2 linked regions of the Posidoniimonas corsicana genome follow. The protein of the gene in region 1 interacts with the protein of each later gene in a pairwise test. Links are inferred from orthologs where the notes say so. Each region holds a gene or a part of one and is shown in the gene's direction. Other genes may lie near its edges.

Region 1 (3,241 bases):
CTGCCGCATCATCGGGGTTAGGCTCTGGGACCCGTCCGGGGCGTTGAACGGCAGATCCCGGGTGTTCTCCTCGACGAACGGGCGTTTCCAGTCGCCGTTGAAGTAGAGCGCGTTGGCGAGCGCCAGGCGGGTGTGCTGGGTGATTGACCCCGGCGGCAGCGGGTTCTTGATGCGGTCGTTGGTGGCGTCGGCCGCCCAGGCGTTGATGCGCCGCCGCGAGGCTTCCGGAGATTGGTAGAAGTCGAGCTGCTCGACCGGGGCCCGGTAGTCGTTGGTCAGGGTGTCGAGGAACCCCTGCTCGAGCGGCATGCCGTCCTGCACGAACACCCGGTTGGCGAGCCGCAGCTCGTAGCCCTCGCGGGGGTCGTTCAGGTCGTTGACCAGCCCGCCCAGGCCAAGGTGCGGGTTGTCCGCGCCGGCGGCGGCGTAGCCCAGCGCGTGCCGCATCTGCTCGGCGGTGCTCCCGCCGGCGCCGGCGTAAACCATCCCCAGGGCGGCCGATGCGCTGAGCGGCGAGAACAGCAGCCCCTCGTCCGGGCCTGCTCCCAGCGCGAGCTGCTTGTACAGGTTCAGGCCGAATCGGTTATTCGCCTCGGCGGCCGACAGGACGTCGGCGGTCAGGGGCGCCCGCTGGTGGGGCTCGATCGTCGACACCGGGCTGGGCCCCGGCTGCGGGACGACGCCGACCGGCGACTCACTCGGTTCCCACGGGACAAACGTTGTCGGATCCCACGGGAGCAACGGTGGCAGGGTGTCGTCGGCCAGGCCGAGGGCGGACGGCGTGCAGGCGGCGGCGACGAGCAGCAATCGCTGGCAGAGGCTGGGCATGGTGGAGTCGCGAAGGTGAGGAGGCGAAGCGGGGCACGCGGTCGGGTAGCGGCTCAATACAGCACTAGGCCGGTTTCTCGCCGGTGCGCAACGGGCTCTCGCCTGCCCGCTCGACAGCCGGGGAAAAGGCCCTAGAATGGCGATTCGGTTTGCGGCCCCGACCGCCGCTAATGGACCTTCAACCCCCACCTCCGCCCCCCTACCCCCCTCTCCAGCCATGAGCATGATCGTCGACATCCACGCCCGCCAAATCCTCGACAGCCGTGGCAACCCCACCGTGGAGGTGGACGTCACGCTGGAGGACGGCTCGATGGGCCGCGCGGCGGTTCCCTCCGGCGCCAGCACGGGCGCCCACGAGGCCCTTGAGATGCGCGACGGCGACAAGTCCGTCTACATGGGCAAGGGCGTCACGAAGGCGGTTGAGAACGTCAACGAGCAGATCGCCGACGAGCTCATCGGCATGGACGCGCTGGACCAGATTGCGGTCGACCAGCACATGCTCGACCTGGACGGCACCCCCAACAAGGCCAAGCTGGGCGCCAACGCCATCCTGGGCGTGTCGCTCGCCACGGCCCGCGCCGCGGCCAACTACAGCGGCCTGCCGCTGTTCCGCTACCTGGGCGGAAGCAACGCCCGGCTGCTGCCGGCGCCGATGATGAACATCCTCAACGGCGGGGAGCACGCGGACAACTCCGTGGACATCCAGGAGTTCATGGTGATGCCGCTGGGCTTCGACAACTTCAGCGAGGCGCTCCGCTGCGGCTGCGAGATCTTCCACAACCTGAAGAAGGTGCTCAGCGACAAGGGCCTCAACACCTCCGTGGGCGACGAGGGCGGCTTCGCCCCGAACCTGGGCGCCAACGCCGAGGCGTTCGACGTCATCCTGACCGCCATCGAGAAGGCCGGCTACAAGCCGGGCGAGCAGGTCTGGTTCGCCATGGACTGCGCCGCCACCGAGTTCTTCGACTCGAAGAAGGGCGTCTACACGATTGACGGCAAGGAGATCGACTCGGCCGGCATGGTCGACCTGCTGGCCAGCTGGGTCGACAAGTTCCCGATCTGCAGCATCGAGGACGGCTGCAGCGAGGACGACTGGGAAGGCTGGAAGATGCTGACCAACAAGATCGGCGACAAGTGCCAGCTGGTCGGCGACGACCTGTTCGTCACCAACGTCGAGCGGCTGGGCCGCGGCATCGACGAGGGCATCGGCAACAGCATCCTGATCAAGGTCAACCAGATCGGCTCGCTGACCGAGACCATCAACGCCATCCGCATGGCCGACCGCGCCGGCTACACCAGCGTGACCAGCCACCGCTCGGGCGAGACCGAGGACGCCACCATCGCCGACCTGGCCGTGGCCCTGTCGACCGGTCAGATCAAGACCGGCTCCGCCAGCCGCTCGGACCGCATGGCCAAGTACAACCAGCTGCTGCGGATCGAGGAGATCCTCGGCCCGGCGGCCGAGTACGGCGGCCCCGCCTTCGCCACGAAGCTGAAGTAGGCCTCCGCCGCTTGCAATCCACAACGCACAAAGCCCCGGGCGGATCGCCCGGGGCTTTTTCGTTTGGATGTGACGAACTGCAGTTGATGAGAGTGCAGGCCATGCCCCACTCATCTGCATCTAGTGTAGGTGGAATTCATCCATCATTACGCGCTAGTGACAACCCGCACCCCATGGCATAGGATACATTCGTCCACCACCCCACTTCCTGGAGTAAACGAATGACCTACAAAATCCTCAGTTTAGACGGTGGCGGGATCCGAGGCCTATTTCAAGCCGAGTTCCTACGCCACTTTGAGGATGCCGTTGGAAAACCGGTCAGAGAGTGCTTCGACATGGTGGCGGGCACGTCGACTGGATCCATCGTGACCATGGGGATCGTAAACGGTGTCGCGCTGTCTAAGATTTCGCAGGTCTTCAAGTCTGACGGGAAAGCCATTTTCAGGAAAGGTATTGAGGACCGTGTTCCTGTCTACAACCAAGTAGTCAGAAGAGGCCCAAAGTACGCAACTGAGCCACTGCGAAGAGCACTTTCAGGAGTTCTCGGCGATACGAAACTTTCGGACGCTAAATGCGACGTCGTGATTCCGTCGGTTTGTTTAAACGACTATCGCTGCAAGGTTTTTAGCAATTTGCACGATAGCGATCGTACTCTATCGACTGTAGATGTCGCACTCTCCAGTAGCGCCGCGCCTACATATTTCCCATCAGTACAACCACATGGTTCCTCGAGAACTTATGTAGCTCTGTAGAAAGCTTCTAGATGTTTAGAGGATCATGAGGTTGAGAGTGAGGGTCTTGAGGGCGGCTTCGCGTCGCTGCATGGGCTTTTTTCGTGCTCGCAGCTGGGGCCCGAGGAGGCGTTTGAGCATGCTGATGGTGGTCTCGGCCTGGGCGCGTTGCCCGTAGCGG
Region 2 (3,272 bases), on another replicon or contig:
AGCGAGCTGCCCCACGGCTCGATGAACATCTCCCAGTCCTTGGGGCCGGTGGCGAACACCCCGCCCGGGCGGCCGAGGATGGCGATCTCCAGCCCGATGGCCAGCAGGCTCACGGCGACCGCCGGGATCGCCTCGGTGACCCACAGCCCGGCCGACAGCACCAGGATGAACAATGCCCAGCGGCCGCCGTCGGTGAGGCCCTCGTGCTCGGGCCACACCGCCGCGGCCCAAGCAACCAGAGCGCAGGCGGCCATAGTGGTGATAGTCCACAGGTGCGAGGTCTCGAACAGCCCTAGGATCCGCCGGGCCTGGCGTCGTGTTTGTGGCATCATAATCGCCCATGCTAGCACTACACGATCTTGCCGCTAAGGAGGAAAGTCGCCTAACATCCGAGCCGCTCGGAAGTAGGCGCCGACGCACGAGATAGAGGAGTTCCGTGTCCCCAACCCCACAAACCGAAGCGCCGTCGCCGCTGTCGCTTCAGCGTCTGACCGCGGCGTTCGCGCAGATGCTCGGCGGCGCCTCCGATGCGCCGGACGAGGCGCCCGCGCCGCCGCCCAGCGCGGTCAGCCCGAAGGGCATCATCGAGGCGATCCTGTTTGTCGGCGCGGAGAACGGCCGGCCGCGCACCGCCGAGGAACTCGCGTCCGAGATGCGCGACGTCACGCCCGAGGAGGTCCGCACGGCGGTCGCCGAGCTGAACAACGAGTACCAGCGTGACGCCGCGCCGTACGAGATCGCCGACCGCGCGGAGGGCTTCCGCCTGCAACTGCGCGAGGACCTGCAGCGTGTGCGGGACAAGTTCTACGGGCGGGTGAAGGAGGTCCGGCTCTCGCCCAAGGCGCTGGAGGTGCTGTCGGTGGTGGCGTACCGACAGCCAACCACCGCCGCCGCGGTGGACAAACTGCGGGGCGTGTCGAGCGGGCCGCTGTTGTCGCAACTTGTGCGTCGGGGCCTGCTGCGACGCGAGCTGGCCGGGGAACCGGGCGGGCAGGGTCGGTACTTCACCACCGACAGGTTCCTGCAGTTCTTCCGGCTGGACAGCCTGGAGCAGCTGCCCCGCGCCGCCGAGCTGGACGACTAGCCGCCAGCCACCCATCCACCGCAACGCGAGCACTCAAAACAACTTAGGCCGAGCCCTCCGCCCTTCGCACCCGGCGGATGCGGGTTTGGCGCCAGTGGCGGGGCTTGATGCCCGGGGCGGTTCTTGGCACAAAGGGATGACCCAGGCCGCGACTCGCGGCCCTTTTTTTCGACCCGCGAGAACGCCCCAGCCGGCCCACCGGCGCCCCAACACGACCCTTCTTCGCGCCGCACAGGGGCGCAGCGTGCCGGAGACGGCTTGCCCGCACGCCGCCGCGACCGACCGCCCCCTCGCCCGCCCGCTCTCCAGGTCATGCCCAACTTTCGCAACAGAGAATCCGTCCGCGCCTCGCTGGGCAGCCGCTCGCCGGTGCTGATGCCGTCGCTGCTGGCGTGCGACTTCGCCAACCTCCAGCAGGAAATCCGGGACATCGAGGCCACCGGCGTCCACGGGCTGCACCTGGACGTGATGGACGGGCACTTCGTGCCGAACCTGTCGTTCGGGCTGCCGGTGATCGAGGCCATCCGCGCGGTGACAGACCTGCCGCTGGACGTGCACCTGATGATCGACAACCCGGCGGAGTACGCGGCCCGCTACCGGGACGCCGGCGCCGACTGCATTACGGTCCACGCCGAGGTGCTCGACGACCCGCGGCCGCTGCTCGATGAAATCCGCGAGTCCGGCGCCATGGCCGGCCTGTCGCTGAACCCGCCCACGCCGCTCGAGACGATCCTCCCCGCCCTGCCCCACTGCGACCTGGTGCTCGTGATGAGCGTGATGCCCGGATTCGGCGGGCAGGAGTTCGACCCGGTCGCCCTCGAGAAGCTGAGCCGCCTGCGCGACGACCCAGCCTGCGACGCGTTGCTCGAGGTCGACGGCGGTGTGAACCCGTCGACCATCGCCGACTGCGTGCGGGCGGGGGCCGACCTGCTGGTCGCGGGCACGGCGGTGTTTGGAGCGGACGACTACCAGCAACGCGTTGATTCGCTCAACCAGCTGGCCCGCTCGGGCCGCGACGGCTGAGCCGCCTCCTCAGGAAACCATGAATGCTCCGCATTCTGCTAATCACCCCCGGCGCCACCGAGTACGACCAGCAGGGCCGTGTCCAGGGCAACCTTGATATCCCGCTGTCGGCGGACGGGCGCGAGCAGGTGGCGAAGGTCATCGAACAGCTCGAGGGGTTCGAGCCCGAGGCGATCTACTCCAGCCCCTGCGAGTCCTGCGAGCAGACCGCCAAGCAGGTCGGCGCCGCGCTGGACGTGCGGCCCAAGACGCTGGACAAGCTGGCAAACCTGGACCACGGGCTGTGGCAGGGGATGCTGATCGAGGACGTCAAGACGAAGCAGCCCAAGGTGTTCCGCCAGTGGCGCGAGCAGCCGGAGACTGTCTGCCCGCCGCAGGGCGAGACCGTGCTGGCGGCCAAGAACCGCGTCTCGGAGGTTCTCCGGAAGGTGCTGAAGAAGCACAAGTCGCACGACTCGGTGGTGGTGGTCGCCCCCGAACCACTCGCCAGCGTGGTCCGCCACGTGCTGCGGCACGACGAGCTGACCGACTTCTGGGGCCGGCGGCCCGGCCAGGCAGGCTGGGAGGTGCTGGAGCCGATGGTCCCCCTGAAGGATGCGTAAATCCGCCCCCAGGCGGTCGGCCCCAGGGTCCCCCCGGTGGCATGGTGGCGCCCCGCGGGGATTGGTATGATAGGGGCCTGTCGGGCCTCAAGCCCATGTCCGCGATAGCACGTATTCGGCAGTCGATGCAACGGTCCCCCTCCATGGCGACAGGCGAAACCAACCCAAACGGCCCGCGAGAAAAGCGCGGCGTCCCCAGCGGGTTGTGGATTCGCTGCGGCGATTGCGGCGAGACCATCTTCCGCAAGACTGCCACGGAGCAGATGAATGTCTGCCCGATGTGCGGCCACCACATGTACCTCAGCGCGGCCGACCGCGTCCGGCACATGCTGGACGAGGGCACGTTTGAGGAGTGGGACGCCAACCTTATGCCCACCGACCCGCTGGGCTTCGCCGACAAGAAGCCCTACGCACAGCGGATTGTCGCCGAGCAGAAGCGGACCGGCCTCCGCGACGCGGCGCTCACCGGCGCCGGCATGATCCGCGCCCGCCGCGTGGCCTTCGGGGTCACCGACTCGGCGTTCATCATGGGCAGCATGGGCTCGGTGGTGGGCGAGCGGCTG

The links.
Region 2: the proteins of eno (region 1) and rpe interact in binary tests that used the Escherichia coli proteins (3 or more experiments, as listed by UniProt). The link is inferred for Posidoniimonas corsicana from one-to-one orthologs.

The regions. Positions count from the first base shown.
Region 1 is NZ_SIHJ01000002.1:836,370-839,610, forward strand. Bases 249-3,187 are described here. They hold eno (phosphopyruvate hydratase), read left to right. Parts: upstream 249-1,045; coding sequence 1,046-2,329; downstream 2,330-3,187. Other genes in these bases: KOR34_RS19370 (serpin family protein), read right to left, coding at 249-828; KOR34_RS19380 (patatin-like phospholipase family protein), read left to right, coding at 2,551-3,081. In the rest of the region: more of KOR34_RS19370, read right to left, coding at 1-248. UniProt on the Escherichia coli protein: Catalyzes the reversible conversion of 2-phosphoglycerate (2-PG) into phosphoenolpyruvate (PEP). It is essential for the degradation of carbohydrates via glycolysis.
Region 2 is NZ_SIHJ01000001.1:3,937,242-3,940,513, forward strand. The notes cover bases 308-3,251. They hold rpe (ribulose-phosphate 3-epimerase), read left to right. Parts: upstream 308-1,396; coding sequence 1,397-2,107; downstream 2,108-3,251. Other genes in these bases: KOR34_RS15160 (SLC13 family permease), read right to left, coding at 308-329; scpB (SMC-Scp complex subunit ScpB), read left to right, coding at 437-1,084; KOR34_RS15175 (histidine phosphatase family protein), read left to right, coding at 2,131-2,709; accD (acetyl-CoA carboxylase, carboxyltransferase subunit beta), read left to right, coding at 2,805-3,251. Outside these bases: more of KOR34_RS15160, read right to left, coding at 1-307; more of accD, read left to right, coding at 3,252-3,272. UniProt on the Escherichia coli protein: Catalyzes the reversible epimerization of D-ribulose 5-phosphate to D-xylulose 5-phosphate.